One region of the Shewanella sp. AC34-MNA-CIBAN-0136 genome, then DNA from elsewhere that is predicted to be linked to it. Evidence: predicted binding sites of a transcription regulator. Region 1 holds the regulator's gene; each other region holds the start of a gene.
The links. The regulator ArgR, encoded in region 1, controls arginine synthesis, uptake and breakdown. The targets are predictions, from matches to a motif close to ANTGAATANNTATTCANT.

Region 1 (10,731 bases):
GAACCGCATCCATACTTAGGGCGCGAATAGCGTTAGCGAGTACTTTACGAGATGACATGCTCTCTCCTGCTTGTTTGTAAGGTCTAACGGGCAATTGTGAAGCCATATTTTCCCCTACAAGGCGATGTGACGCAAATTAAAATTTTTCGGGTTTCTTTTTAACCGTTAAATAAACGGTGATTTCATACAATGCCAATAAATAAACATCGTAAATACAGCATCAAATGGTCAGCATGACCATAACATGAGATAAATACAGAGTAATTATTTATTGCCACTTGTAAATAAAAAGTATCGTGATTGGCAGAGCTATGGCTCTGATTAGGCAATATAATCTCTAATCTATCAAAAACATTGTCTATTTTTATGATAAATACACCGCGCAAGTCGATGAGCATTTAAATAAAGCAATATGAATCAAACACTTGATTTTTCACCAGTATAAACATATCTATGATTAACAAAAAAATTATGCTCCATTGCACAATTCTCCAGTTAAATTCGTACAAAGGGGTGTTATCAAATTAGATTTCGACTAAAATAGACGTCTAGACGTATATTCAAATGCAACCAACGAGATTCTCCTATTATGGCAAAGCACTTGTTTACCTCTGAGTCTGTCTCAGAAGGTCATCCAGATAAAATCGCCGATCAGATTTCTGATGCGGTATTAGACGCAATACTTGAGCAAGATCCAAAGGCTCGTGTTGCGTGCGAAACGTATGTCAAAACCGGTATGGTATTAGTGGGCGGTGAAGTCACCACTTCTGCTTGGGTAGACATTGAAGAAATTACCCGTAAAACCGTACGCGAAATCGGTTACACCAATTCAGATATGGGTTTTGATGCTGATTCATGTGCGGTACTTAATGCCATAGGCAAACAGTCACCAGACATCAATCAAGGTGTTGATCGTTCAGACCCTGCAGAGCAAGGTGCTGGTGATCAGGGTTTAATGTTTGGTTATGCCAGCAATGAAACTGATGTATTAATGCCTGCACCGATTACTTACGCGCACAAATTAGTTAAGCGTCAGTCTGAAGTACGCAAAGACGGCACACTACCTTGGTTACGCCCAGATGCTAAAAGCCAGGTAACGTTTGCTTATGATGATGGCAAAATCATCGGTATTGATGCGATTGTATTATCTACTCAACATCGTGAAGACGTGAGTCAAGCTGATTTAATTGAAGCGGTAATGGAAACTATCATCAAGCCGGTATTACCTGCTCAATGGTTAAACAAAGACACTAAATACTTTATCAACCCTACTGGTCGCTTTGTGATTGGTGGCCCTGTTGGTGATTGTGGTTTAACAGGTCGTAAAATTATTGTAGATACCTACGGCGGTATGGCTCGTCACGGTGGTGGTGCTTTCTCTGGTAAAGACCCATCAAAAGTAGACCGTAGCGCGGCTTATGCTGCACGTTATGTAGCTAAAAATATCGTTGCTGCTGGTTTAGCTGACCGTTGTGAGCTACAAGTGTCATATGCTATTGGTGTTGCAGAGCCAACGTCTATTAGTATTGAAACATTCGGTACCGGTAAAGTATCAGAAGAAGTATTGATTAAATTAATACGCCAACACTTCGAATTACGTCCATACGGCTTAACAGCAATGCTAGATTTGGCACGCCCAATCTATCAGCAAACTGCTGCTTATGGCCACTTTGGCCGAGATATCTTCCCTTGGGAAGCGACTGATAAAGCTGAAGCACTTCGTGCAGATGCAGGTTTATAATCAGCCAGCATAATTATCGTCTTAAGCTAGTGTCTGTATTAAGCTAACACGATAAAAAATAAAACCGCCAACTGGCGGTTTTATTTTATCTATCATTGGCAATACAATGATTTGATCTCAACATTTAATATCAACAATGGCTCAGATTATGTATCAACCCACTTGGCTAAACACAAAGATAACAGCAAACCACCAGCCATCAACGGCAACTAACCCCTGTACGATAAACAGGCCTATTACTGACATTCCAGCCATTAACTTGCCAGCCATTAACTTGCCAGCCATTAAACAGTGGTCTGCAATCAAGTTATTCTATCGTCAACATATGCCGTATGCTCGATTAGCTCAGAAAGAGTCTGTGGCTGTCATTCATCATCTAAGCCCACCAGCTACTGATGAAGTTGATATAAGCCAGCAAAAAATAATCGCTGCGGTAAGAGTTAAACCTATTGGCCAATATCAATTAATCAATGGATTATTGGTTCACCCTGACTACCGTGGACAACAGCTTTCAACTCAGTTATTGAAATTTATCGTGCCCAAATTAACCGCTAAAAATTGCTTCTTGTTTGCTCATCCGTGGTTAATTGGCTTATATCAACAGCAGCACTTTATCGTTATAGATCAAAATGACGTGATAGGTCAAAATGATTTATCAGCGATACCAGCAGACATCACTCAGTTGTATCGTCGCTATCACAGTGAACAACGACCACTAGTGTTGATGAAGCTCAATGATCCCGATAAATAATCTAGATTAATAATCTAACTCAATAAGATCAATGAGCCAAACTCAGACAAAATCTAGATCGTATTAAAGCCTCTCAAGGCTATTGCACACCAATAATTTTAGCCCAAATAGACTTAAGCGTAATCAAACTAAGTCAGCATAAGTACAAGGTGATCGAACTCGTTAACAATGATCGAAATGTGAACTTTCAATACACATAAACGACACTTGTTGCATTGTCATTACGGGCACTACTTTGACACTGATAGACGCTAAGTTAATCCGCTCGACATCGGTAAATAGCGTAATCGCTGCTTGATAATTATTGGTTACGCCACAAAATAGCCACATGTCTTGCCAGCGCACAAAATACCCCGATTGCTGCAATTGCGGATCATCTGGATTTTGTAAATCGGCTTCAACACACTCATACAACTCTGTCGCATCAGTCAACACCGCGGCTATTAGCTTCATATTGTCAAATGCAGATAACCTTAAATCCAAATAGGGTGAAAAGAGTGCTTCAAAGTTAGTACTCATAATATTCCTCATAAATAACCACTTTATCAACACCCCTTAGTATAACGATCACGTAATATTAGCTGTGGCCAGTAAACAATAATCACGTTGTTCAAAACGAAATTGATCAATCTCTGTCATTGCGGCTTTTTGTTGATGTGCTGCCAACGAACGCGCATTGTCAGCGGCAACATACGTCACCATAAATGGAAAGGTATCTGCCACTTGTTTTTTTAATTCGGTAACCAGCGCCGAAAAAACTCCCTGGCCGCGTTTTGATTCTTGTATCCAAACGGGTCCATATTGGCACGTGTTAGTCGTCGATAAAGCTTGTCCATTTAAATCGGCAAACTTAAGTTTTTGAATAATATGTCGGTACAATGGTTGCGAGGAAAAAAATGACCATTTTGCCGCCATCACATACCCAATGATCACCCCTTGCTCTTCAGCTACGATAAACCAATGTTGATTTATCAACTGGCTCACCTCTGCTTTGGTAAATGAATGAGCATGAAGTTGGCTATTTGAACCTACCAACTCATCATCAACATGGGCTCGTTCTAACTGCACAATAGCAGCAACATCGGTTAATAACGCCTTACGGATAATAAATGACAATGATTATTCCTTTGACCCTGAATTGGGAGATTGTTTCTTAGCCCATTCTATCACTAGCGCAACGGGCAGCGGAGACATAATTAGTGTTCCCACGCCAATGAGTGAAGCAATGACCAACATCCCACTGACTTGTTGACCGATATCACTTTGCCAATATAAGCCGACACCCACCAACAACATGATTAAACCGACGAAATGTAACACTTTAACTAATTTGATCATTTGCGACTCTTTAATACGTTAAATAATGTTCATTAATCCAAAACATTACAATTATTTACGCTCTTATTCACACTCAAGTAGTAGAATAACGGCAATTTTTTGGTATATGGAAATCTCTTAACATGATAAAGCATATTCTCGGCGCCACTGTTATATTTTTAGGCCTTAGTGCTTGTCAAAGCCACACTCAAATTGTCTCAAATGAACAATTAATTGGTACTTGGCATGTAGAAGTCGTCCTCGACACTCCTACCATTAATAATAGCCCAGCAAATTTAGTTTTTGCTCCAAACGGTGAACTGACAGGTAATAATAGCTGTAATCAATTTTTTGGTCGTTACGCCCAACAAGGTCACTTGCTTCAACTTGCACCATCAGGTTCGACTATGAAAGCCTGTATCGATAGTTTAATCACCCAAGAAGCTGAACTGATGCAAGCGATTTCATTGGTAGAACAAGTTGATTTCTCTAAAGGAAAACTCAATCTATTGTCTATAAATGGTGATACGCTATTGGTACTGACAAAACAATCGTTACCCTTATCCTAAAGCCTATGGTTTAAATGAGTCGCCGGATTAGTTATTAGTGTCAGTTTAAAGTTCCATTAAAAAATGAATTTTTATTCAATAAATCTGATTCTTTCTTGACTTAATAAGTCAATCTATTCAAAATGTGCTAGATTTTTGAATAACAACTATAAGATGAATTATCACTATGCCAGCGACAAGAAATCAGGATGAGCTCGTACGCACTTTTAAAGCGATTCTCAAAGAAGAACGTTTTGGAAGCCAAAGCGAGATTGTTAATGCGCTTCAAGCCGAAGGATTCGGTAATATTAATCAATCTAAAGTATCACGTATGCTCAGCAAATTTGGTGCTGTACGCACTCGCAACGCTAAGCAAGAGATGGTGTATTGCCTCCCTGCCGAGCTAGGCGTACCTACTGCGGGTAGCCCAGTTAAAAATTTGGTATTGGATGTCGATCATAACCAAGCCATGATCGTGGTAAGAACTAGCCCTGGTGCTGCGCAATTAATCGCCCGTTTGCTCGACTCAATAGGCAAACCAGAAGGGATATTAGGTACTATTGCCGGTGATGATACTATTTTCATCTGTCCAGCAAGTATTAAAACCATTGATGAGACATTAGAAACGGTTAGATCTTTATTCAACTATAGTGAATAAAAAACCATTTCAATAAAAAAGCAATGCCATGGCATTGCTTTTTTATTACCTAAAACTGGCGTTTACGCATCATCAAATTGAGTTAAAAAATCCAATGATGGCACAAAGAAAGACGATCCAGTCAGCGCTTTAGTAAACAACATCAAATGATCATGATTCCCGTGACCATCACCGTGCACCATACTGCGGAGCATTTGTTCGAAGTGATCCGGTGTACGACATACTGAAATAAACATCAATCCTTGTTCTCTAATCGAACCATATGGCATGCTTTGACGTAAAATTTCTAATGCGTTACCGTGTGGATCTTTTAAGTTAACTCGTTTTGTGTGGCTGGTTAATGGCTTATCTTCTGATTCATACTCAATATCATCAACTTTGGTACGACCAAAAATATCTTCTTGTTTTTTAAGCGGTAAACGATGCCACTTACTTAAGTTATGCATGTATTTTTGGACATGAACATAACTACCAGAGACAAATTCTTGATCTTCATCACCGACAAGTGCAACTTGTTGACGATGGCGTCCTTTAGGGTTTTCAGTACCATCAACAAAACCAGTTAAGTCACGACTGTCCATAAAGCGAAAGCCACGTTCCTCATCGACTAACTCGACCAAATCTTCAAACATTTGGTTAATTTCATTGGCGACAAGATGCAAAATATCATAGCGATCACAACGGATATGAATAAACAGATCATATTCCATTGCAGGTGCATCACGGTTACCTTCACTCATGGCCGGAAAAGGTTTTAATAATGCAGGGCGAGATTCTGGATAAAAGGTATCCCAAAAATTAGCCCCAATACCCACAAAGCCATTAAAAGCACTGTCGGCATATTGATCCGTGAGTTCATAAATATACTGCGCTACATTAGCAATAGATGGGCGTAACTGATCTTCAACACCATCGTTGGCATTAAACATCAAGTACACACTGTGTAAATTCCCTTCTGCGCAAATTCCTAACTGTTCACGAGGCATAACTTGGTTACCCATATTAACTTCATCCATCTTAATACTAAATGTCGGCCTAAACGGTGATAATTTAACGTTTTGATGTTATTCGACGGCGATTAACATCTCTTACCAGTTAAGCTAATCATTAGATTAACTTAATCAAATTTAAATTACTTGAAGTGTACTCACATTTAGCCCGTTTGTAATACATATTGTATTCATATTCGTGCAGATAACAGCTTGATCATTCATTACAATTGTTAACGAACTCACTAGAGTTAAGGGCCAAAAAGTAAGCCCTAAATCAGATATTTAGCCTATGTCATCGTAAAATTAGCCATTATTTTGCAAGCATGAGGTAAGTATCTTATTGCTGGGGTGTTTAAAGCAGCGTTATTACAAGTTAATAACGTACTGTTAGCAACACTTTTAGCAAACAAAGGGGAATTTGATAACCACTTTCCCCGAACTAAGGTTCACTACAGGCTGGACAATTAAAATTACAGCATTGATAGTTAATTAAAAATCACCAGTGGATGCGCTGTAATATTTATGTCCACTCGTTGACCGGGCATTAACGTCGTTGATTGGCTACTGACGTCCAAAATATCATCGCCAATTTGGACCTGATAATGACATACCGTACCAAGGAAATGCCTTTCGACAATGCATCCTCGGCCATTGATACAAGGATGTAACTCAATTTGCTGTGGTCTCAATAATAATTGCCCTTGGCTGCCAACAGGTAAAGACAATGCTTCTGTGCTGCTAAGATCGCCCAAGGAATAGTGCACTTGATGGCTGGAGGTGACCGTAACAGGTAAATAATTACCTGCGCCTAAAAAGTCGGCAACGTAGCGATCAGTTGGTGCACTGTATAAGGTTTCGGCTTTACCATGCTGAATAATGGCGCCATCCTTAAATAAAGCCAGTTTATCTGCAAACACAAATGCTTCATCTTTACTGTGAGTCACAAACACGGCACTGACATTACGTTGTTTCAATATGGCGCGAATTTCTAACATCATATCGTTACGAACTTGCGCATCGATATTGGAAAAAGGTTCATCTAGCAATAATAATTCTGGTTGATATGCCAATGCACGTGCAATCGACACTCGTTGCTGTTGACCGCCTGATAATTCATGCGGGTAACGCGATGCCAACCCGGTTAATTTAACCAACTCGAGCATTTCTTCTAATCGAGCTAACCGCGCAGTACGATTGAGTTCGTTAACCCCAAATAAGATATTGTCTGCCACGGTTAAGTGCGGAAATAAGGCATAGTCTTGAAAAATCATTCCCACACCACGTTGCTCGCTCGCAACAAACACACCATCACCACTCAGCGTTTGCCCATTGATGCTGATGCAACCTTGGCTAATGGCTTGTAAGCCCGCAATCGCGCGCAGCAGTGTTGTCTTGCCGCAGCCACTGGGGCCTAATAATGCGACAATTTCACCTTGCGCCAAGGTAAGATCTAAATGGCGCAACACCACTTGACCGTGATAATCGCTGCAAACATTTTCAATGGTTAAGGTTGACATAATTAGCCTTGTTGCTCCAAAGAGCGATTAAGATAAATCAAGGGTACAAGCCCAACTAACACAATCACAATAGCGGCCAATGCGCCATGTTCTAGTTTTTCATCTGAGACAAATTGGAAAACATAAGTCGCCAAGTTTTCAAATCCTATAGGACGCAATAATAACGCTGCGGGTAATTCTTTCATGCTTTCAATAAACACTAACAAAGCACCGGCAAAAATCCCTTTGCGTAATAAAGGCAAATGTACTCGCCATAGTAGCTGAGTAGGCGTTCGTCCTAAGGTAATACACGCCATGTCTAAAGAAGGGGAAATACGTTTATAACTGTTTTCTAAACTGCCGATGGATATAGCAATAAAACGAACACAAAAAGCAAAAATCAGTGCAAACACGCTGCCAGTCAGCAATAAACCTGGGCCTTGGGCGCCAAACCAATCGTAAATATCGTTAATCGCAAAGTCGATAAACGTCAGAGGTACTAATACACCAATCGCCAACACCGTTCCCGGTAAAGCATAACCAGTACTGCTCAATCTTGCGGGAAGCTGATCACTTTGTCGCGGACTCACACGGCGTACAAACATTAATATCAATGATAGGACTACGCACACACCACTGACAATAGCGGCAATATATAAACTGTTTAGGCTATACTGCCAAAATCGAACATCCCAACTTTCATTGAAATAATCGATAGCATATCCACACAACACAATGAAAGGTAATAAAAAGGCTGTAAATAACAAAACAGAGCAATAGCCTAATGCGACCCAAGCCATTTTTGGTGACAACACATATCTGTCAGCTTCATTAAGAGAAGATTGTTTTTGAAATAATTGTTGTTTCCGCCGGGCAAAACGCTCAACCCCAATCATAGAAAATACCACTAACAGCATAATGGCTGACAGCTTTGCTGCCGCGGTTAAACTGCCATAGCCGAGCCACGTGTCGTAAACTGCTGTGGTTAATGTCGGTACAGCAAAATAACTCACGGTGGCAAAGTCTGCTGCGGTTTCCATTGCCACAAGTGCAACGCCGACAGCCAAAGCGGGTCTTGCCATTGGCAGCGCAAGACGCCAAAAACTGCGCCACGGACTACATCCCATGACACGCGATGCATATAACAAACTGGAAGACTGCTCCATAAACGCAGTACGCGCTAATAAATAAATATAAGGAAACAATACTAACGATAATATTATCGCTGCTCCGCCAAGACTGCGTATCGCGGGAAAGTAATAGTCGTGGGGAGATTGCCAGTCAAACCAAGCCCTCAATACACGTTGCACCGGACCTGCATAATCAAGCATGTCGGTATAAACATAAGCCACAATGTAGGCTGGCATCGCTAACGGGAGAAGGAGTAGCCATTGAAAGTAACGGCGAAAGGGAAAGTCACAACGGGCAATTAACCAAGCAGCAGGAATCGCTAAAAGTAGGCTTCCGAGTCCAACCAACAACATAAGCAATAAACTATTGACTATGTATGTCGGTAGCACTGTATTGAATAAATGGCTAAATACAGCTTGATCAGGAAGAGTGGACTGCACAATTAAGGCAATCAGTGGCAAGATTAATATTGCCGTAATAAAATAACCAGCAAGCGACCAGCTTCTGGTTAAACCTAAAATCATAAATAATACCGAGTTAACTTAGCGCACCATCAATAAATCTATCAATCTATCAATCTATCAATCTATCAATCTATCAATCATATCGATAATGCGCTGATAATGTTTAAACAAGCTTCAATTAAAGATCAAATTTCACTTCATCAAGCAGTTTTACAGCGTCTTGATGGTATTCAGCCAACTTATAGATAGGCAAACTATCGGCTTTAAAATCACCCCATGACGCCACTAATTCAGACGGTTCGACATCAGCCTTTACCGGATATTCCATATTAACTTCAGCATACATTTTCTGTGCAACGTTTGAAGTAAGAAATTCCATTAGCTTAATCGCATTATCTTTATGCGGTGAATGTTTGGCTAATGCCATACCTGATACGTTTACATGAGCACCACGGTTCTGTTGATTAGGAAAGTTAATTTCAACCGCTTCAGCCCAGCTTTTCTGATTTTTATCCATCAGCATGTTGCCGTAGTAGTAGCTGTTACCGATAGCAATGTCACACATGCCTTCTTTAACTGCTAATACTTGATCACGATCATTGCCTTGAGGCTTACGAGCTAAATTAGCTTTTACCCCTTCTAACCAGGTTTTCGTTTTTGCTTCACCGTCATGGGCAATCATCGACGCCACTAATGCGACGTTATAAGGGTGTTTACCGCTGCGGGTACAAATTTTACCTTTGTATTCTGCTGAAGCTAAGTCTTCGTAATCGATGTCAATTTTACCGCTACGCTCTTTTGAAGAATACAGATTACGAACACGCATCGTCAGCGCATACCAATTGTTCTGTTGTGACCGATATTGAGGGGGAATATTGCTATTAATCACCGCACTGTCGACGGGAGAAACAAGATCTTTTTCCACTAATTCCATTAAGCGAGGGAAGTCAGATGTTAACACCACGTCAGCGGGAGATAGGCGACCTTCACGTACCATACGTTCTGCAATGCCATCTTTAGCAAAAACAACCTTTACGTCGACACCACTTTGCTCGGTAAACTTTTCTAGAATAGGTTCAATCAGGAAAGCTTGGCGATAAGAATAAACCGTTAATGCATCTGCAGCACTCACAGAAGAAGCAACACAAGCCAAGCCTAATAATGCGACACTTTTTAGCAATTTCATTAATCAACGCTCCTTAACTGAATCAATATTCCGCCGCCACCGGCGCAATTGATAATGGTTATCAATTGCAACAGAGTAAGTGATCATATCAAAAGGAGCAAGTGCTGTTTCACATTCAGCGGTTAAAACGCCAAGGCTAAAACATCAAATTGTTATGCTGTAAGCCAATATGGCAAGCTTAAGCCACTATCATGAAATTATGATTGACCAAAACACTACCAGTATTTTTCGACCGTAATTTGTCCAGGCGCTCGTCGAAGATTTTTTACTAAGCCTTTTTCAACTAAAGCGGTTTGCGCATCATTTATCATTCCTGGGTTACCACAAATCATCACTTGAGAATGTTCCGCATTAATCCCTAAGCCTGCTTTCTGTTCAATTAATCCGCTGCTAATGCCATCAGGAATACGACATGATAAGCCTTCGGGATATTCTTCACGGGTCACA
Region 2 (10,731 bases), on a different contig from region 1:
ATTGAATATCCAGCCCAAAACGTGTCTCAACAGCACTGAGCACTTTACGCGCTTCAGCCATCACTTCAGGACCAATACCATCACCCGACAAAACTGCTATTTGATAACTCATACGCCGCCTAACTCCCTTTCTTTATGGATCTGTTGTTTAAAGTCAGCCACTTTATCTGCGCGGTACACTAAGTTCATCACATGTACTAACGCTTGAGCTGATGCTTCGACGACGTCTGTGGCTAAGCCAACGCCGTGGAACATTTGTTCATTATATTTTGCGGTAATATCAACTTGCCCAAGCGCATTTTGACCTTCGCCTTTCGCGCTTAACTTGTAATTAGTGATATTAATTTTACGCTCTGTTGCGCGTGCAATGGCATTATAAGCTGCATCAACAGGACCATTGCCCGTAGCAGCCTCAGTAATATCGTTGCCATCAACCGCAATACGTACCGTGGCAGTGGCGACACCTTCAGTCGAATCAGAATGCACCATCATGTGCTGAAGCTGGTACTTATCGTCATCTTGCGCTTGCGACTCCATGAATACCAATGCTTCTAAATCATAATCGAACACTTGGCCTTTTTTATCTGCTAAGGTCAAAAACTGCTCGTAAAGACTGTCCATGTCATAGTCAGTTTGTTGGTAACCCATTTCTTCCATGCGATGTTTAATCACATGGCGACCAGAGCGTGAAGTCATGTTCAAATTATTACGGTTTAAGCCAATACTTTCTGGTGTCATGATCTCGTAAGTATTTTTGGCTTTAAGCATACCGTCTTGATGAATGCCCGATGAATGAGAGAATGCATTGGTTCCCACAATCGCTTTATTGGCTTGGATCGGCATATTACATAATTGACTCACTAGCGATGAGGTGCGGTGAATTTCTTTGGCATTAATACCACAGTCTAAATCTAACAAATCTTTGCGAGTTGCAAGAATCATGGCGATTTCTTCTAACGAACAGTTACCGGCACGTTCACCAATACCATTAATAGTACATTCAACTTGGCGGGCGCCCATTTCAACTGCAGCAATTGAATTGGCCACCGACAAGCCTAAATCATCATGACAATGAACCGAGATAACGGCTTGATCGATATTAGGAACCCGATTAAATAAGGTTTGGATAATGCCACCAAACTCGCTTGGCACTGTATAACCTACGGTATCAGGAATATTAATGGTACGAGCACCGGCTTTAATCGCCGCCTCAACCATACGACATAAATTATCGATTGGTGTGCGACCAGCATCTTCACATGAAAACTCAACGTCATCTGTAAATCGTCTGGCGTATTTAACCGCATTAACGGCCATCTCTAATACATCATCAAAAGAGCGCTTCAATTTACTTTCAACATGAATGGTCGAAGTAGAGATAAAGGTATGAATTCGAAATTGATCGGCAACCGACAAAGCCTGGGCTGCAGCATCGATGTCTTTTTCAAGTGCACGAGATAGCGCACACACACGGCTGTTTTTAATGGTTTTAGCAATGGTCTGCACCGATTTAAAATCGCCCGGAGAAGAAACAGGAAAACCCACTTCCATTACATCTACACCTAAACGCTCTAGAGCCAACGCAATTTGTAGCTTTTCTTTAACGGTTAAACTGGCTGCTAATGCTTGCTCACCATCACGTAAGGTAGTATCAAAGATTATGACTCTATTGGACATCGAATTTCTCCATCGACCATCATGTTTATTTGAATTAGCTGCGAGGTACACAACGGCTTCATTTCAAAAGGGCTAAAAAAAAACCCCGCGACAATTAGCGCGGGGTTTGTGTATGTTTAATGAATTATTTTACATGTAACACAAAGGACTCCGCGCAGGATGTGCGTGAGAGGAGAAGGAGTCCGAGTAAAGCTGATTGTGTATTCATGACGTTAGTATTCACTTTTAATAACTAATTATGCTAAATGATTGACGTACAAAATATGTCTATGCCTAATATGTAACGCGACCAGCCTTCTGTGTCAACCCTAATTTGGTCAACGTGAAAAAGATGATAGCGTACTAGTGCTTCATTACAGTTAACCAGCGACATTATCAGCCAATATTGATTCGCTTTCAATTAATGAACTTACCTCTCAAAGTGCAAATAAACATCAATCTAAGTTGCTGCATCGATTATATTTTTATGTATCTGGATATAAATAATCGTATACTGCTATCACCCCATGTTAAGTAGATATATGACGATGATGTTGTCGAAAAAGAGTATTGAATATAACTTTAGTCGCATTTTTGCTTTAATCTTTGGCCTCACACTATATTTAGCGACTACGGCAGTTTTGGCTCAACCATCGCAACGTTTATTACTCTCAGCCGATATCATTGCCGAAACTCAACAACTGAGCGCTCGAGAACAACTCGATGTGATCAGCAATATTAATACTCAAAGATCTGCAAACGCCAAAATACTCATTGATTCACTCGAGCAACAACACGCTAAACAACCACTAACCGATATAAATGCTCTGCGCTTAACACTACTTCATTGCTTTAATTTGCTGGAATTTGGTGAGTTTAATCAGGCAATCACCTTGGCAAAACAAGGGGAAATGAAGGCCAGACAGTTTAAATACGATACCGCTCGCCCTTACTTTATACAGTGCCAAGCCGATGCACACCAAAGCCTTGGCAACACGCTACAAGAACAACAACTCACCGAAGAAGCGTTACGATTAGCCAAGCGTTATTCTGAAAAACAAGCGATTGTAAACAGCCTTTATGCCAGAAGTAGACAAAATACTAGCCTAGAAAATTATAATTCGGCCATTGAAGACTTGCGTTTTGCCTTAGATATTTATGATGAAGCACAAAACCAATTTCAGCATTGGTACTTGTTGCCGCTTTCATTTATACAATCAGAAATATCTAATGTATTTTTCTCTATGGGTGATTATGTAGAGGCACTGCATTTTTCCGAAGCAGCTTATAAAGATATTTCTTTTTTTGGAAAAATAAAATCTACAGTAACTCTCAATTTAGCGCTTATAAACATAGCGCTAAATGATAAAGCCAAAGTACTATATTTTTTAAATAAAGCAGAAAGTGTCAGTGCAAATATAGACTCTGAAAGAGATTTGGCAAACCAATATGCTTTGCTTGCGATAATTCATTTGTATGTTGGTGATTACACCATCGCCGAAAAACTCGCATTATCAAGCATAGAACTATTCACTAAATACCAAGAGCCTATTTACGTCATGCGCATCAAGCGTACATTAGCCAAAGTGTATTTTGCACAACATAAAGACAACCAAGCCTTGTCACTGCTAAATGAAATTATTGAGCAAGCCACTGAACTTGAGCAATTTTCGGATTTAGAGGAGTTTAACCAGATAATCAGTCAATATTACGCTGAACAAAATCAATTTGAATCGGCTTATCAATTTCAGGTGCAGCGTTTTGGTGCCGCTAAACAAGCTGCGGCCAAGTTAAACAATGCCCACTTTATGCAGTATAAAGCCAGAATAACAGCACAAAGTGAAGCCAGTACACCACCAGAGAAACCTGTCAGCAACATCAATCAAAATTTAACCATTACCGCCTTGATGATTTTGTTACTGTCTGTTGGATTAGTCCTATTTTTGGCCCGTAAACCACAGCGACTCAATAATGTGAATGCTCAAGAAGAAAGCCAGCAGCACCGTATAGACAATATGTTAGATAATGCCAAACAAGGGCACTATCAATTAAGTATGCTACTGATTAATATCAGTAATAACAATATTGAGGATATACCCTTTATTATTCCGCGGCTCAAAAATACACTTAGAGAGCAAGACCAATTGTTTCGGCATAATACTAATGAACTCATTATTATCTTGCCACACGCATCGTCAGTGGGGGCGGCAAGAGTCATAACCCAAATAGAGCAAGTACTTGGTGAATGGAAATCCGAGCTCAAAGTAAATATTGGTATGGCGAGTTTACAACAACTTGATACTTTTGAAGTACTCGTTAAAAAAGCAGTATTAAATCAATTAAATAAAATAAAATCTCAAGAGAAAAACAGTTCTAATGATGAAAACTAAATCACTAACCTTTGGTCAAATAATCAGAAATTTCATCTAAAAATTCGCCACCAAATCGGTCAAGCTTAATCTGCCCAACACCATTTACCGCGAGCATCTCGCCAGGGCTTGTGGGCAGCATCGCACACATCTCTGCGAGTGTTGCGTCGTTAAAGACTAAATAGGGTGGAATGTCATTTTTCTCAGCTAGTTCGCGACGCAGTAATTTTAATCGAGCAAACAACTTACGATCATACTGTTGCGGTGCACGTCCATTGGGTTTGCGCTTTACATCAATCAATTGAATCCGAGGTTCCGCTAACATTAGCGATAACTCAGCTTTAAGGATTGGTCTTGCGGCAAGGTTAAGCTTAATTGCAGAGCCGCGGGTAATATCCTGACTCATCAAACCTAAATGAATTAATTGGCGGATAACACTGAGCCAAAACTCAGTTGATTTATCTTTACCAATGCCCCATGTCGATAACTTATCATGGCCTCTATCCACTATGTTGGCCGCTTTTGAACCGCGCAATACTTCAATTACATGGTGGATACCAAAACGTTGCTGTAAACGATAAATACAAGACAGTACTTTTTGCGCATCTTCAGTACCATCATATCGCTTGGGTGGATCAAGACAGATATCACAGTTACCACAAGGTTTTGATGCCACTTCATCAAAGTAGTTTAACAACACTTGGCGACGACACGTTTGCGCTTCAGCAAATGCTGCCATGGTATGCAATTTATGAAATTCGACTTGTTGTTGAGGCCCAGGTTCAGATTGCTCAATCAAATGCCTAACCCGGCCTATATCGGCAGGATCAAATAACATATAAGCTTCTGCATCTAAACCATCGCGGCCTGCACGGCCTGTTTCTTGGTAATAAGCTTCAATGCTTTTAGGAATATCGTAATGCACCACAAAGCGTACGTTAGATTTATTAATCCCCATGCCAAAGGCCACCGTAGCCACCACAATATCGATTTGATCTTTTAGAAATTTATCTTGAACGTTACCACGCTCTTCCTGGCTCAAACCGGCATGGTATGCTTGAGCATTAAATCCTTGTAAGCGTAAACGCTCGGCCACCTCATCAACTCGACGACGACTGCTGCAATACACAATCCCACTAGTGCCATTTTGAATAGTTAGAAACTGACGTAATTGATTAGCCGCATTAAGCTTTTCAGCCACGGTATAACGGATATTTGGACGGTCAAAACTCGACAACAAGGTATAAGGGGTTACCCCTAAGCGCTCGCAAATACTCAAACGCGTGGCATGATCTGCGGTTGCAGTTAAGGCCATTAAAGGTAAGTAAGGAAAGTATTCTTTTAACTGCCCTAATGCCGCATATTCAGGTCTAAAATCATGGCCCCATTGGCTAATACAATGGGCTTCATCAACTGCAAACATTGAAACATCAACCGATTGCAGACGCTCAATAAAATCAGGACGCAAAAGTCGCTCTGGAGAGACATACAACAATTTAATCTCACCAGCATGTAATTTACGTAACACCTCAGCACTTTGCTCACGCGGTAAAGATGAATTGAGATAAGCAGCTGACACACCACTTTGCAGTAAACTGTCGACTTGGTCTTTCATTAACGAAATTAATGGCGACACCACCACGGTCACACCAGGCAACACAATAGCAGGCAATTGATAGCACATACTTTTGCCGCCACCGGTAGGCATAATCACTAAGGTATCTTGGCCCTGTAAACTTTGCTCAATGACTTCTCGCTGCCCTTCACGAAAGGCGCGATAACCAAAAACTTGCTGCAGGCTCGCGGCAAGTACATCTTGCTCTGTCGTCAACACATCTGAGGACGCAATATTGGTCGAAATCGGAGTATCCATTAACAACATCATCATTCAAAGGGCACTCATTTTAAAGCACTGAGCCACAGATGTCTTGAACCAAAACACCTTTGCGTTGTTTTCATCCAAGATAGATGATTGAGTCGACGCCACTTTAGGGTTAGATTAAATACTCTATGGCAGTAAGTCTCCCCTATAAATAACAACGATAATAAGAATAAAACGACAAGGATTGCTCATGACCACATCTATTCAAACTCAAGCTTTACAGCAAGTTGCTGATGTTTTTGATCAACATGTTCCATTTCATAATTTACTCGGTTTAGATATCAAACACTACGACATCAATGGGGTTGAAGTGGTGATAAAAATGAAACCCGAGCTTATCGGCAATATTCATCAAAATATTCTTCATGGTGGTGTCACTGCGACATTACTTGATGTTGTCGGCGGACTGACAGTATTTGCCGGGCTAGTTGCCAGTAGAGAAGATTGGACTCTTGAAGAATTACAACAACGCTTAACCACCTTAGGCACTATTGATATGCGGGTCGACTTTTTACGTCCCGGTCGGGGTGAAATCTTCACTGGCACTGGCACGGTTATTCGCTCTGGTAATCGTGTATCCGTTTGCCGGATGGAATTACACAATGAACAAGGTGTTCACATCGCATTTGGGACTGGCACATATATGGTGGGCTAAACGGTCATTATCGCAATATATAACTGACACTCTAGCGATAAAAGAAATCGCTTAAGCACTTGTGTCATTCTAGGGGGCGACCTACAATCGCCCTCTCTTTTAGTTCTCCCCACTGTTGACTGACTATGCCTGATTTAGAATATCGTAAAGGGGTGCTTCTCGCCATTTGCGCCTACACCATCTGGGGTATTGCCCCGCTTTATTTCAAGTTATTACATCATGTCCCTGCCACCGAAATATTAATGCACCGTGTCATTTGGTCATTTATATTCATGGTTATTTTGATGCAATTTATTGGTGGATTTAGCCGTTTACGTTTGATTTTAAAACAGCCCAAGCAATTATTAATATTGCTGATCACCTCAATATTAATTGCCGCTAATTGGCTGATTTTTATTTGGGCAGTCAACAACGACCACATGCTCGATGCTAGCCTAGGCTATTTTATCAACCCGCTGTTTAACGTCTTATTGGGAATGGTATTTCTGGGTGAGCGTTTGCGAAAATTGCAATGGGTTGCAGTGGCGTTGGCCAGTATAGGAGTACTAGTGCAGTTGATCTCTTTTGGCTCTATTCCGCTTTTATCATTAGCCTTGGCAGCCAGCTTTGGGTTTTATGGTTTACTGCGCAAAAAAGTTAATATTGACGCAAAATCAGGTTTATTAGTCGAAACAGCAATCTTGTTACCTATCGCTCTGGGTTATCTATTCATCACCTTAGACAGTTCGACAACGAGCATGCTAACCAACACTCTCGACCTGAATTTACTCCTAGTCGCTGCGGGTATTGTCACAACGATTCCGTTACTGTGTTTTGCGGGTTCCGCTGTCAGAATTCCATTTTCGATTTTAGGTTTTTTCCAATATATTGGCCCAAGTATCATGTTCATCTTAGCGGTAAAACTGTTTAATGAACCGTTTGATATCGAAAAAGGCATTACCTTTGGATTTATTTGGGGCGCGTTAGTTATCTTTGTTGGCGACATGATATTGCAACGTCAACGACGTAACGCCTTAGCCAAAGCGTCAGCATAATAAGCTCTACAATGGGAAAATGAAGTCACTCAAAGCACTGATGCTTCACCCACAAAAAAGCCGAATGATTTTATACTCATCCGGCTTTTTTATGTGTTAACGGCCTTGTTACTTCTACAAATCTAACGCAAGAATTTTTGAACGACGCTGATAGTTATACAGCTGTTTTTTCTTATTCGGCAGTTCTTCAACATCAACAATATTAAAGCCATGCTCTAAAAACCAATGGATACTACGGGTCGTTAACGCAAATAGACGTGAATAACCACGCACGCGAGCTTGGCCAATAATGTTATTAAGCAAAATGCTACCACGATCAGCATCGCGATAATCAGGATGAACCACTAAACACGCAAACTCACCCGCATTGTCTTCTTCAAACGGATACAAAGCTGCACAACCAATCACTAAGTTGTCGCGCTCAACCAGCATAAACTGTTCAATTTCCATCTCGAGTTGCTCGCGTGAGCGACGCACCAAAATGCCTTGCTCTTCCAATGGGCGAATAAGGTTTAAGATACCGCCTATGTCGCTAATAGTCGCTCTACGTAAACGTTCGGCGCTTTGGGTAACAATTTGGGTACCAATCCCTTCGCGTGAAAACAACTCTTGCAGTAACGCACCATCTTCTAAATAACTGACTAAGTGGCAACGAGGTACACCTCGGCGGCATGCTTCAATACTGGCTTTTAAGAATGCAACGGTGCCAACTGAAGTATGGTCATCTACAGCCATCGTCTTAAGCATTTCTTCAATATCGTCCGGCATCAGCTCGGCAATCACTTCACCATTTTTACCGATAAGGCCGTTGGTATCACTAAAACCAATAATCTTATCGGCCTTTAACTTAATCGCTACTTGGGTCGCAACTTCTTCAGCGGTCAGGTTAAAGCTTTCACCTGTAACAGAAGCGGCAATTGGCCCCATTAATACAATACCGTTATTGTCTAATTGACGACGTAAGCCTTGCGCATCAATACGGCGCACCTTGCCACTTAAACAAAAATCGACACCGTCATCTACACCTAATGGTTGTGCAATAACAAAATTACCACTCACAAGGTTTATTTGCGCATTTTGCATTGGCGTATTGCCTAAGCTCATCGACAACCTAGCAGTAATATCAAATTGAGTCGCCCCAGCAACCTGCTTGATAATCTTCAGGGTTTCATCATCGGTAATACGAATACCATTGTGATATGCCGGTTCAATTCCAGCCGCCTTTAAACCTGCGTCAATCTGTGGTCTTGCTCCATAAACTAATACCACCTCAATCCCAAGTGAATGCAACAAAGCCACATCATTTAAAATACCGCGGAATTGTGGGTGCGCTAATGCTTCACCACCCAACATAACGACAAAAGTTTTACCTCTATGAGCATTAACATAGGGTGCAGAATGACGAAATCCATCAACTAATTCAGTGGTTCTCACGGGCAAATTCACCTCGGTATAGGTTTGATGTTCATTAATGACGATGACAATAAATGCCACATGACGGTTTGCTGTATCAAAAAAGAATGGTATTGCATTTTAATTCACTTTTAAAGCATTTTATTTCACTTCAAGTAAAACACAGTGTCTCAATTTATTATGAAAAAATCATTACAGCCAAAAAGTTAGCTTGTTTTAGCCGTTAATAATACTTTACGCATTTAATTATGATATTTGCATCACATCTGTATAGCAATATTTCAACATAATGGCGATATGACCATGCGGAAATGGCTCAATAAAATCCAATGACATTAGCCATGCACCTCGTGACATAAACAACTGCTGTATAGACTAAATTCAGAACCTGACTAACGGTGTTTACTCAGCTGATTATTGTTCGATTCAGTATAGACTATTTTCAAACAGGCATAAAAAAAGCCCCAATTAAGGGGCTTTTTTAAGAATCAAAAATCAATTACTTGATTTTAGCTTCTTTGTACATAACGTGCTGACGAATGACTGGATCAAATTTCTTGATTTCCATTTTTTCAGGCATGTTACGCTTGTTCTTTTCAGTAGTGTAGAAGTGACCAGTTTTAGCACTAGATACTAATTTGATCTTCTCACGATTACCTTTAGATTTAGCCATTTTCTATTATACCTTCTCGCCACGGGCACGAAGTTCTTTAACAATCACTTCAATACCTTTCTTGTCGATAATACGGATACCTTTAGTAGATACACGTAATTGCACGAAACGCTTTTCTTCTTCTAACCAAAAACGGTGGTTTTGTAGGTTAGGTAAAAAACGACGACGAGTCGAATTTTTTGCGTGCGAACGGTTGTTACCAACCATTGGCTTCTTGCCAGTTACTTGGCATACTCTTGACATGTCAATCTTCTCCAAAACAAATTTTTAACGCTCGAGCATTAATGTGCCTCGTATGGCCGTCGCCCGAGGCACAAAGAGGGCGCATTTTATACACGATTGACCATAGAAGATCAAGCAGTGTTTATACAATCCACCCACGCTCGGCAAAGGAGACTATCTCCTGATCACCTACAACCATATGATCTAACAAAGAAACATCTATGGTTGCCAATGCATTTTTTATTCGCTCAGTTATTCGCCGATCAGCCTGACTTGGCTCTGCAATGCCAGACGGGTGATTGTGACACACAATTACCGCTGCCGCTTTTTTCTCCAAAACAAGGCTTACAACCTCGCGAGGATAAACAGAAGCAGAATCGATGGTGCCACGAAATAATTCTACAAATTGAATGACTCTATGTTGGGTATCCAACAATAGTAAGGCGAACACTTCATAGGATCGGTCTGCCAATTGTCTCATTAAATAGTCCCGAGTTAAATCAGGATTTGTCAAAATTTGCCCTCTTTGTAGATTTTCATGAGCAATTCGCTTAGAAATTTCCGCTGCAGCCTGTAATTGAGCATATTTTACCGGCCCAACACCGGCTAATTTACATACTTGGCTTTTAGGTGCGCTCAGTAAACTGCGCAAACCACCAAACTGATTAATCATGTTTCGGGCTAAATCGACCGCATTTTGCCCTGCCAGACCATTACGTAATATCACCGCAAGCAATTCTGCATCCGAAAGATGCCCTGCACCTTTGAGCAATAATTTTTCTCGCGGTCCTTCTCCTTGTGGCCAATCTTTAATTCCCATGAATGTC
Region 3 (10,731 bases), on a different contig from region 1:
AAATATTTCGAGCACGCTCAACCACTTCTTCACCGATAGCGGTAAACATAAATGATTTATGATCACGTTCAATCAACTGATAACCCAGTTGTTCTTCAAGGTTTTGGATACCACTAGATAAAGTCGATTGACTCACAAAGCACATCTTAGCAGCACGATTAAAATTTTGCTCTTGATGTAAATGAACCAAATAATAAAGGTTCTTGAGGCTAGGAAGATTTTTCATATAAACGATTACCCTTATCCATATTAATTCAAATAATGAATTAATTTAGCCAAAATAACAAGACACTGATGGTCAATATTGAACAAACGGCCATAAAAAATGCCTCTTCAATAAAGAGGCATTTCAACAAACCGATTGTAGGCACTAATGTAGATGTTAATCTAAACTGATTATGCTGCCTACTCTACTCGTAATTACGCTTTCGCTTCTAAGTAAACTTTCAGTTGTTGTAAATCTTGTGCAGCATGCGCAACGATTTCAGCAAGCCATACTTTATGTTCTGTTTCCCATTTAGCTTCTTCACCGTGTTGTAGTAACTGTGAAAATTGCTGAATGCGTTTAAGGCCAACAGATCCTGCTGCACCTTTAAATTTATGAGCTTCTGCACATAACGTTTCTTTATCATTTGCATCGCCAGCTTTCACTAGGCTACTGACATACTCAGGCATTAACTGCTCGAATAACACTACGCTTTTCAATAACGTTCCAGCACCAATGGCACTGATATATTGCTCAAGCGTATTGAGATCCAATATTGAGTCTAACTGCGTTGTGGCCATAAAGGCACCTCTATCAAAATCTAACTCTATAAAATTACAAATATGATACCGAGTAAAATACCCTATGCAAGGCTTGCTAATATTTAGCCGCTATTTAATGGTAAAAAATCACATTTTTACAACATAACTACTCAACTGGTATTACCAATGTTTAAAAAACACTCACTTTGGTAATGTTTCGTCCAATTTATAACTAATAATAGCGATTAGTCTGATACATCTTCACAAAACCTAGCGCTATCTTTACTTTGTCCATATTCAACAGAGACATAATATATCTGCCTAAATACACCACACTAGGCCGTTTTACTTTGGCTAAACATTAATGCACTGCCTTGGCCACCGTATTCTTTAAGCTCATCCACAATGGCCACTAGTCCATCCCATCTAAATGCGCACCAATCAGGGGCGAGTAACATTGGTTTTTTGGCATAGGCGGTTACGCGGTGAAAGATAATCTCTTTTGGGGTGTGGCGGATAAGTTTTGCCGCCTCATAGGCATACTCTTCAAGACTTATTAGCGGCATAGGATGATAGCGCCATTGTTTCGCCATAATACTGCCTTCTACAATATGCAAAGGGTGCAGTTTTAGTCCGTCAACGCCAATTCCTAATACGGTTTGTAAACTATTAAAATAATCAGCAGATGTTTCACCCGGCAGCCCTAATATTAGATGGGTACACACCTTAATGCCTTTAGCGCGAGCCTTTTTAACTGTCTGACGATACTCACACAATTGGTGACCACGATTAATCCGTTTTAACGTGTGATTATTGGCCGTTTGTAGGCCAAGTTCCAACCACACCTCAATACCTCTTTGTTGATACTCAACGAGTAAATCAAGTACTTCATCGGGTACACAGTCAGGACGAGTACCTATATGAAGCCCGACAATATCGGCATCTTCAAGTGCTTGATCATACTTTTGCTTTAGCACTTTATACTCGTCGTAAGTACTGGTATAAGCTTGAAAATAAGCGATGTATTTAGCGGTAGGAATAGAATTAATATCCGCAGAGGTAGTACATTTTTTTGCAGATTGGGCGCGTACTTTACCTTCGGTTAACTGCATCGCAATCGGCTGTTCTCTACCTTGTTCGCCACTAAATGAAACAACATTACAAAAAGTACAACCGCCTACCCCTAACGTGCCATCTCGATTGGGACAGGTAAATTGGCCATCAATAGTTAATTTTTTTACTCTTTGGCCATATAAATGTTTGCAATGTGCCCCAAACGTATTAACGTAATCATCTAAACCCACAACTTACTCTCATCATCATTCCAAAGTTCGCCAGTGTAGTCAGACGGTAAACATCTGTCTTGGTGCTAAATCAATAAATGCTCTATCAATTCAAGCGCTCGCTAAAGTTGTGCACAAACTCAAAAAACGTTTAAAACAATTTAAGTAATTTATACATCACCTAAAATGAATATTTAGTCATTTAGAATAATTTTTTACCCAAAGACTGTATTTGAAATAAAATTCACTATTTTTATTTCAAAAATAATTCCCTGTTGTTGTTGCAAAAAGGTAAACAATTGTTTGAATATTTTCTAAAATTCTTTTTATTCAGAACGTTATAGGTGATATATCACAGTTTACGTTAACGTAAGGTTGGTGGCTTATAACGTTTTTTTAGTAATAATATTTCAGTTTGTTGCATTTTTTTGGTTTGACCTTTATTCATTCTCAGTTTAATTTGAATGGTTCGGGTGCATATCTATGGATATTCTTCAAATTTACCCCGAGTCGTATCAAGTAGAGGTTTAGGGGGTTTTTTGTATGAGCTTGTATCATCCCAGTTTTGAGCGTGACAATTGCGGATTTGGTTTGATTGCACAAATGGACGGCGACGCGAGTCACCGCATTGTGCGTACCGCGATTCATGGTCTCGATCGAATGAAGCATCGTGGTGGTATTGCAGCTGACGGACGCACAGGTGATGGCTGTGGTTTATTAATGCAAATGCCTACAGATTTTTTTGAAGCTATTGCGGCAGAAAACGATTGGCATTTAAGCCGAAAGTTTGCCGTAGGTATGCTATTTCTCAGCCAAGATGAGCAACGCGCTGATGAAGCGAAGTTTATCTTAGAAAAAGAACTACAACGAGAAACACTCAGTGTCGCTGGCTGGCGTAAAGTACCGATTAATCCGGATGTCTTGGGGGAGATTGGCCGGGAAAGCTTGCCACAAATTTATCAAGTATTGATCAACGCGCCGGTAGGCTGGCGGGAAAAAGATCTTGAGCGTCGCCTATATATGGCTCGTCGCCGTCTTGAACAACAGATCACCGATGACAAAGACTTTTATGTCGCCAGCCTTTCTGGACAAGTCATTGTCTATAAAGGCTTAATGATGCCAGCAGATCTGCCATCATTTTATACCGACCTAGCAGATATTCGTTTGAAAAGTGCGATTTGCTTATTCCACCAGCGCTTTTCAACTAACACATCGCCAAAGTGGCCATTAGCTCAACCGTTTCGATACCTCGCTCATAACGGCGAAATCAATACCATTACCGGTAACCGCCAATGGGCAAGAGCGCGCGCCTATAAGTTTAATTCGCCTTTACTACCAGATTTACAACAAGCCGCCCCTTTTGTTAACGAAACAGGTTCAGACTCGTCTTCTTTAGACAATATGCTTGAAATGTTGTTATCTGGAGGGATGGATTTATATCGAGCCATGCGCTTGCTTATTCCACCTGCATGGCAATCAAATCCTGAAATGGATGACGAGTTAAAAGCCTTTTACGATTTTAACTCAATGCACATGGAGCCGTGGGACGGCCCTGCAGGCATTGTAATGACCAATGGTCGCCATGCTGCCTGTGCGGTAGATCGTAACGGTCTACGCCCTTCTCGTTACGTTATAACCAAGGATCGTATCCTCACCTTAGCGTCTGAAGTCGGTATTTGGGATTATTCCGCCGATGAAGTGATTGAAAAAGGCCGCGTTGGGCCCGGTGAGTTACTAGTACTAGATACCTTAAATGGTCGTTTGTATCATTCATTTGAAATTGATAATGACTTAAAGCGTCGCCATCCTTACAAAGAGTGGATGGCTAAAAACAGTCAGACATTGATCCCTGCTGAGGATATGGCTCCAACCAAACAAGGTTCAAGTGGTTTTGATAGTAAAACATTACTGCAATATCAAAAACAGTTTGGTTTTACCCGTGAAGAATTAGAACAAGTTATTTGGGTACTTGCGAGCAAAGGTGAAGAAGCCATTGGCTCAATGGGTGATGATACGCCTATGGCAGTATTGTCGAAAAAGTCGCGTTCACTATACGACTATTTCCGTCAAAAATTTGCTCAGGTAACCAACCCGCCTATTGATCCATTACGTGAAAAACACGTGATGTCGTTAGCCACTTGCGTCGGTCGCGAGCAAAATCTATTTAGCGAAACCACCGGTAATGCTTACCGAGTGATGTTCAATTCACCGATTTTGTTATTCAGTGATTTTAATCAGTTACTGGGATTAGACAGCACTAACTATCGCGCCAACACAGTTGATTTAAACTATGATGCCAATGAAACACTAGAGCAGGCTATTCGCCGTATTACCGACGAAGCTGAACGCTTAGCTCGCAGCGGCACAACATTGTTAGTATTGTCTGACCGTGCAGTAGCGAAAAGTGCTCAAGTTATCCCTGCCGCTATGGCTGTGGGTTCTGTGCAAACTCGATTAGTCGATAAAAGCCTACGTTGCGACACTAACATTATTGTTGAAACCGCTTCAGCACGCGATCCGCATCATTTTGCGGTATTAATTGGTTTTGGTGCCACGGCTATCTACCCTTACCTCGCCTATGAATCTATTTCAGCGATGGCAAAACTGCATCAAGTCGATGATGTAACCCATTTAATGCTTAACTTCCGTTACGGCATTGAAAAAGGCTTACGTAAAATCATGTCTAAAATGGGCATTAGTACCGTAGGTTCATATCGTTGTAGCCAACAATTTGAAGCTGTGGGTTTAGCCAGTGATGTGATTGAGTTATGTTTTAAAGGCGTGATAAGCCGTATTGAAGGTGTCAGTTTTAACCATATTGCCGATGACCAGAAAATACTCCATACCGCCGCCTATCGAGCCCATGTACCGTTACCACAAGGTGGTTTATTAAAGTACGTTGAAGGTGGTGAATATCACTGCTTTAATCCAGACGTGGTGAATACCTTACAAGCATCATTAAAAGACAAAAACTACGCTGAGTACAAAAAGTTTACTCACTTAGTTGATGATCGCCCAGTGGCCACTTTACGTGATTTAATTGGTATTAAAGGTCAACTTAACGCCATTGAAATAGACACGGTAGAAGGCGCTGAAAAGCTTTACTCTCGCTTTGATAGCGCAGCCATGAGTATCGGTGCATTAAGCCCTGAAGCTCATGAAGCGTTAGCGGTTGCGATGAACCGTCTTGGTGGACGCTCAAACTCAGGTGAAGGTGGCGAAGATGCACGTCGTTTCAATAGCGAACGTAACTCGGCCATCAAACAAATTGCATCGGGTCGCTTTGGCGTTACTGCACATTACTTAGTTAACGCTGATGTACTGCAAATTAAAGTAGCTCAAGGTGCAAAACCGGGTGAAGGTGGGCAATTACCTGGCCATAAAGTTAGCGTTGAAATCGCAGGACTTCGTCATGCTCGTCCTGGTGTGACCTTGATTTCACCGCCGCCGCACCACGATATTTATTCAATTGAAGATTTAGCTCAGCTGATTTTCGATTTAAAACAAATCAATCCAAAAGCCTTAGTGTCGGTCAAGCTAGTATCAGAACCCGGTGTTGGCACCATTGCAACAGGTGTTGCAAAAGCCTATGCCGATATGATCACCATATCGGGTTACGACGGTGGCACTGGCGCAAGCCCTATCACCTCGGTGAAATACGCCGGTTCTCCTTGGGAGCTTGGTTTAGCGGAAGTGCATCAGTCGCTAGTAGAAAATGGTTTGCGTCATAAAATCCGTCTACAAGTGGATGGCGGGTTAAAAACCGGTACCGATGTTATTAAAGCAGCCTTATTGGGTGCCGAAAGCTTTGGCTTTGGTACAGTGCCGATGATTGCGCTTGGGTGTAAATACTTACGTATTTGTCATCTTAATAACTGTGCAACAGGTGTCGCAACCCAAGATAAAAACTTACGCGAAAACCATTATCACGGCTTACCAGAACGTGTCATGACCTACTTTGAATTTGTGGCTCAAGAAGTGCGTGAATGGATGGCTGCATTAGGGGTAACTCAGTTCGAAGATTTAGTCGGACGAAGCGACTGGTTATATACACTTGAAGGCCAAACAGACAAGCAACGTGGTCTTGACCTTGCGCCAATTTTATATAAACCCAAAGTGCAGGCAAACTCGTCACTCACATGGAAAGAAATTAACCCTCCATCTGATATTGGCAAGTTAAACCAAACATTGGTTGCAGATTGCAGTGCTGCAGTTGATGCGGGTGAACCGTATTCAGGTCAATATGCAATCAACAATACCGACCGTTCAGTTGGCGCGGCATTATCTGGTTATATTGCAACTAAAATTGGTGTTGCAGGCGCAAAACAACCAATCAAACTTGGCTTTAGCGGTAGTGCAGGCCAAAGCTTTGGCGTATGGAATAGCCCTGGCCTTGAACTTAAGCTGTGCGGCGATGCTAATGATTATGTCGGCAAAGGTATGTCTGGCGGTAAGATCGTTATTCACCCACCTATTGGTAGCCCGTTCCAAAGTGAACGCAGTGCCATTATGGGGAACACCTGTTTGTATGGTGCTACTGGCGGCAAACTGTTTGCCGCGGGTCAAGCGGGTGAGCGTTTTGCTGTGCGTAACTCAGGGGCCATAGCGGTCGTTGAAGGAACGGGTGACAATGGTTGCGAATACATGACCAGTGGTATCGTGGTTATCCTAGGCAAAACGGGGGTCAACTTTGGTGCGGGGATGACTGGCGGATTTGCTTATGTATTTGATCAGTTTGGTCGCTTTAATCGCCGAGTAAACACCGAAATGGTCGATACTCAAAAATTAGAATCGACCATCCACCAGCAACACTTAAAAGGCCTGATTGAAACTCACTATGCTGAAACCGGCAGTGAACATGCTCATATGATTTTAAGTGATTTTGAAAACTGGTTGGATTGTTTCGTATTAGTTAAACCAAAGAATATTGCCGTTGCTGACCTGCTAAAAATTGAGCAGAAGAGTCCGGAATTAGTAGTAAAGGCAGGGTAATTATTATGAGCAATGACTTTCAATTTATAGAAGTGGGTCGAGTAGACCCCATTAAACTTGAAGCGAAAAAACGTGCTACACAATTTATTGAAATTTATCAGCCGTTTACGCAACCAGAAGTAAAACAACAAGCCGATCGCTGTCTTGACTGCGGTAACCCGTATTGTGAATGGAAGTGCCCACTGCATAACTACATTCCAAACTGGTTAAAACTGGCAGAAGAAGGTCGCATTATGGAAGCGGCAGACTTGGTGCATGAAACCAATACTCTGCCAGAAATATGTGGCCGGGTGTGCCCACAAGACCGTTTATGCGAAGGTGCTTGTACCTTAAACGACGACTTTGGTGCGGTCACCATTGGCAGTGTTGAAAAATACATTACCGATACTGCAATTGCCCAAGGCTGGCGCCCAAACATGAAGGATGTGACGCCACGTAAAGAGCGTGTTGCCATTATTGGAGCGGGTCCTGCGGGTCTTGGCTGTGCTGATGTGTTGGCTCGTAATGGTGTGCAAGCCGTGGTGTATGATAAATACCCACAAATTGGTGGTTTGCTCACTTATGGCATCCCTTCTTTCAAGCTTGATAAAGATGTTATGGCCACTCGCCGTTCAGTGCTTGAAGGCATGGGCATTCAATTCAAAATGGGTGTGACTGTCGGCAAGGATGTGAGTTTTCAAAGCCTATTAGACGAGTACGATTCTGTCTTTCTGGGTATGGGTACTTACACGGCCATGAAAGCTAAACTGCCCAATGAAGATGCTCAAGGCGTGATTCAAGCGCTACCGTATCTTATTGGCAATACTCATCACATTATGGGTACTCAAGACGACGCTACACCCTATCTAAGCCTTGAAGGTAAAGATGTGGTGGTGTTGGGCGGCGGTGATACTGCAATGGATTGTGTGCGTACAGCCATTCGTCAAGGCGCGAAGAGCGTGACATGTGCTTATCGTCGTGACGAAGCCAACATGCCGGGCTCTCGCCGTGAAGTGCAAAATGCGCGTGAAGAAGGCGTTAACTTCTTATTTAATCGTCAACCAGTGGCAATTAAAGCTGAAAACGGTCAAGTAGTCGGGATTGAATGTGTTGAAACTCAAATGGGTGAAGCTGATGCTAGTGGACGTCAACGCGCCGAAATCATTGCTGGTAGTGAGCAAGTATTAGCAACCGATGCGCTGATTATCGCCTTTGGTTTCCAAGCGAGCCCTGCTGCTTGGTTTAGTGATTTTGGCATTGAAACCAACGAATGGGGATTAGTTAAGGCCAAGAAAACCGACGACAACCCTTTCCAAACCACTAACCCTAAAGTGTTTGCCGGTGGTGATATGGTGCGAGGTTCTGATCTCGTTGTAACGGCTATAGCAGAAGGACGAGATGCTGCATTAGGCATTTTAAACTATTTAGATTAACAGCTTGCTAGCCCTATATAGGGCTAAAGACAGGCTAAAGGTAGCTTACCTTTAGCCTACTTTCAGACTAACAATAAAAGCTGTAATACCGTGTTTGCTTGTGAATTTTCGCGCATCTTTTGATGCGTTTTTTTTTATCTTTTTTAAGGACGATGATTCACACGGATAGCCCACAACTAGGATTCACTTAGGGTCATGATTTTGTAGTTGAACTGACTAAAAAATAGCTGAAAATATTATCTTTTAATTGTGGATGCTCATCTGAAAATTTCACCCCAATATTCAATACACCTTCAATGTTTTGAACTTTGACCATGCTACCCGTTAAGATCCCTGAAAGATCAGTGTTAATAGAGATAGCCACATGTATCTCTTCGCCTTGTTCAATATTCACCGTTTTGGCGTCTACCGTCAGTAAGCAGCCAGTAGAAGAAAAGTCGAGCATTTTTGCGCTGATTTTATTGTCATTGTGCATAATAAACACTTCTTGCTCGATATTAACTCGCAACTGCTCTCTGACTTTTTTCTTGATGATGGTTTTAGGCACACTAAGGCACAGCATTCTAATCGGTTGATTAACCACAGAGAATATGGTCGACTTAAAAGCAATAATGTCTTTAAAACCACTATTCGTCATCGCCCTTACCACAATTTCAGCATTCACTAGCATATGTTGATAAGCCTCAGAAAAACCTTTATTGGGATACTCAATCAAGATAAACCGCCCAACCTGATAACCAATTAAGCTCGAACGTGACTGCACTGTTTTACCATTGGCAAAATGAATTTCAATAAACAATTCCATACCTATGTCAATTAGGCGAAGATCAGCATACAACGAAGCACTTACTGGCGTTGTCATTGGTTATTTACCATAGTGTTACTCATCATAATGGACCTCATTTCTATCAATCTATCGACTCCAATAACACTTAATAACATTAACATATCAGGTTTAGTTTGTTAGTAACTAGCGTAGTGCTAATCCTAGCTAACCTCAAGCCTGAGCAATCGATACAAAAATCATTAGCGGCCATGGATAATTATTTCGAGACTGGCTGATGTCGAAATTATGATAGCAAATTTGGCATGTATTTTATTAATAATACGTATTGGCACATCAATCGTTAACCTACAGTAAGTCCATAAAATGCAGATAACAGCACAAAGGCTGTTTCATAACCTTCAGTTATAAACATCTAAGGTTACTTATACCAAACAGCAATAATTAATACTGACTATTGTATATCAGCAAGGCACAAAGCTAATGCTTATATGGTACTAATATATCAATTATCTAATTGTTATAAATAGAAAATATCTATTAAAATACTGTCTCGACATAATTATCCATGGCCAACAATCTCATCTCAAATCGCTTTTTACACTGACAGTATTATCTAACAAACCTTCAGAGTGATTGATTAGCCTCAAGCAAGAAAGTAGAATAGAAATCATTATCATTTATTTAATTTAGTTTAAAGAATAATTCCTTCATTCCTATTAAGGCAATACCTTGAATACTTTCTTAAGCAGCTTCACGTTATGGCGACAACAGCTCACATCTTCGGTCTTCAATAGATGCCTATTGATTGTCATCACTTCGGTGTTTTCAACTTCTTTATGGGCACAGAGCCCGGCAGTCTCGTCACAAGAGATATCACCAGAGACATCGCAAGATCTCTTAAAACAAACACGACAAATTCTTCAATTAGCTGAATACATTGGTGTTGATTACTCAGAAGCGGTGACCGAAGGTCGTATCTCTAATCCTGATGAATTTGCTGAAATGCAGCAATTTGCTAGCATCATTATCGAAAAAACTAACCTGCTTGCCAATGATGTGCCAAATTCATTAACAGCCGATGCATTGCAATTACAGCAAGCCATTGCAGAAAAAACATCACTGGATGTTATTCAAGGGCTTAGCCAAAAAATACGTAACCAGTTATTAAGCCAGTCTCCAGCATTAGTGTTACCAACACAGCTATTAGCCAAAAACCATGTTAAACAGCTGTTTATCGAAAATTGTTCGACCTGTCATGGTGATTTAGGCCAAGGCGATGGGCCTCTGGCAAAATCATTGTCACCAGAGCCAACCAATTTCACCGATCAAGAAAGAGCAATGAATCGTTCATTATTGGGACTTTACGATGCGATTTCCGACGGTTTAGATGGCAGTGCTATGCGTGCTTTTAGTGAGTTAAATGATCAACAGCGTTGGTCACTGGCTTTCTATGTAGGTAGTTTAGCTTTTGAGCCAACAGCTGCCACCACGGAGCACATCAAGTATAATG

Region 2: a site for ArgR is predicted at 9,122-9,139, ahead of argA (amino-acid N-acetyltransferase). Genes of this name have one in related genera too.
Region 3: a site for ArgR is predicted at 2,503-2,520, ahead of gltB (glutamate synthase large subunit). Genes of this name have one in related genera too.

What each region holds. Positions count from the first base shown of each region.
Region 1 covers NZ_JBEOPJ010000012.1:106,623-117,353, reverse strand. The annotation lists gene tkt (transketolase) at 1-58, opposite strand, end outside; gene metK (methionine adenosyltransferase) at 590-1,741, shown strand; gene AAEY94_RS13445 (GNAT family N-acetyltransferase) at 1,890-2,492, shown strand; gene AAEY94_RS13440 (hypothetical protein) at 2,655-3,011, opposite strand; gene AAEY94_RS13435 (GNAT family N-acetyltransferase) at 3,060-3,608, opposite strand; gene AAEY94_RS13430 (hypothetical protein) at 3,612-3,830, opposite strand; gene AAEY94_RS13425 (META domain-containing protein) at 3,953-4,378, shown strand; gene argR (transcriptional regulator ArgR) at 4,545-5,015, shown strand; gene AAEY94_RS13415 (Dyp-type peroxidase) at 5,078-6,016, opposite strand; gene AAEY94_RS13410 (ATP-binding cassette domain-containing protein) at 6,493-7,527, opposite strand; gene AAEY94_RS13405 (ABC transporter permease) at 7,527-9,158, opposite strand; gene AAEY94_RS13400 (extracellular solute-binding protein) at 9,277-10,284, opposite strand; gene AAEY94_RS13395 (ferredoxin--NADP reductase) at 10,500-10,731, opposite strand, start outside.
Region 2 covers NZ_JBEOPJ010000006.1:244,853-255,583, reverse strand. The annotation lists gene leuB (3-isopropylmalate dehydrogenase) at 1-112, opposite strand, end outside; gene leuA (2-isopropylmalate synthase) at 109-1,677, opposite strand; gene AAEY94_RS08440 (hypothetical protein) at 2,199-4,046, shown strand; gene recQ (DNA helicase RecQ) at 4,051-5,898, opposite strand; gene AAEY94_RS08430 (thioesterase family protein) at 6,098-6,562, shown strand; gene rarD (EamA family transporter RarD) at 6,688-7,596, shown strand; gene argA (amino-acid N-acetyltransferase) at 7,711-9,030, opposite strand; gene rpmG (50S ribosomal protein L33) at 9,509-9,682, opposite strand; gene rpmB (50S ribosomal protein L28) at 9,689-9,925, opposite strand; gene radC (RadC family protein) at 10,047-10,724, opposite strand.
Region 3 covers NZ_JBEOPJ010000008.1:157,058-167,788, forward strand. The annotation lists gene oxyR (hydrogen peroxide-inducible genes transcriptional activator OxyR) at 1-226, opposite strand, end outside; gene AAEY94_RS10225 (Hpt domain-containing protein) at 421-786, opposite strand; gene mnmL (tRNA modification radical SAM protein MnmL/YtqA) at 1,083-2,051, opposite strand; gene gltB (glutamate synthase large subunit) at 2,574-7,022, shown strand; gene AAEY94_RS10240 (glutamate synthase small subunit GltD family protein) at 7,028-8,434, shown strand; gene AAEY94_RS10245 (flagellar brake protein) at 8,628-9,296, opposite strand; gene AAEY94_RS10250 (cytochrome c/FTR1 family iron permease) at 10,023-10,731, shown strand, end outside.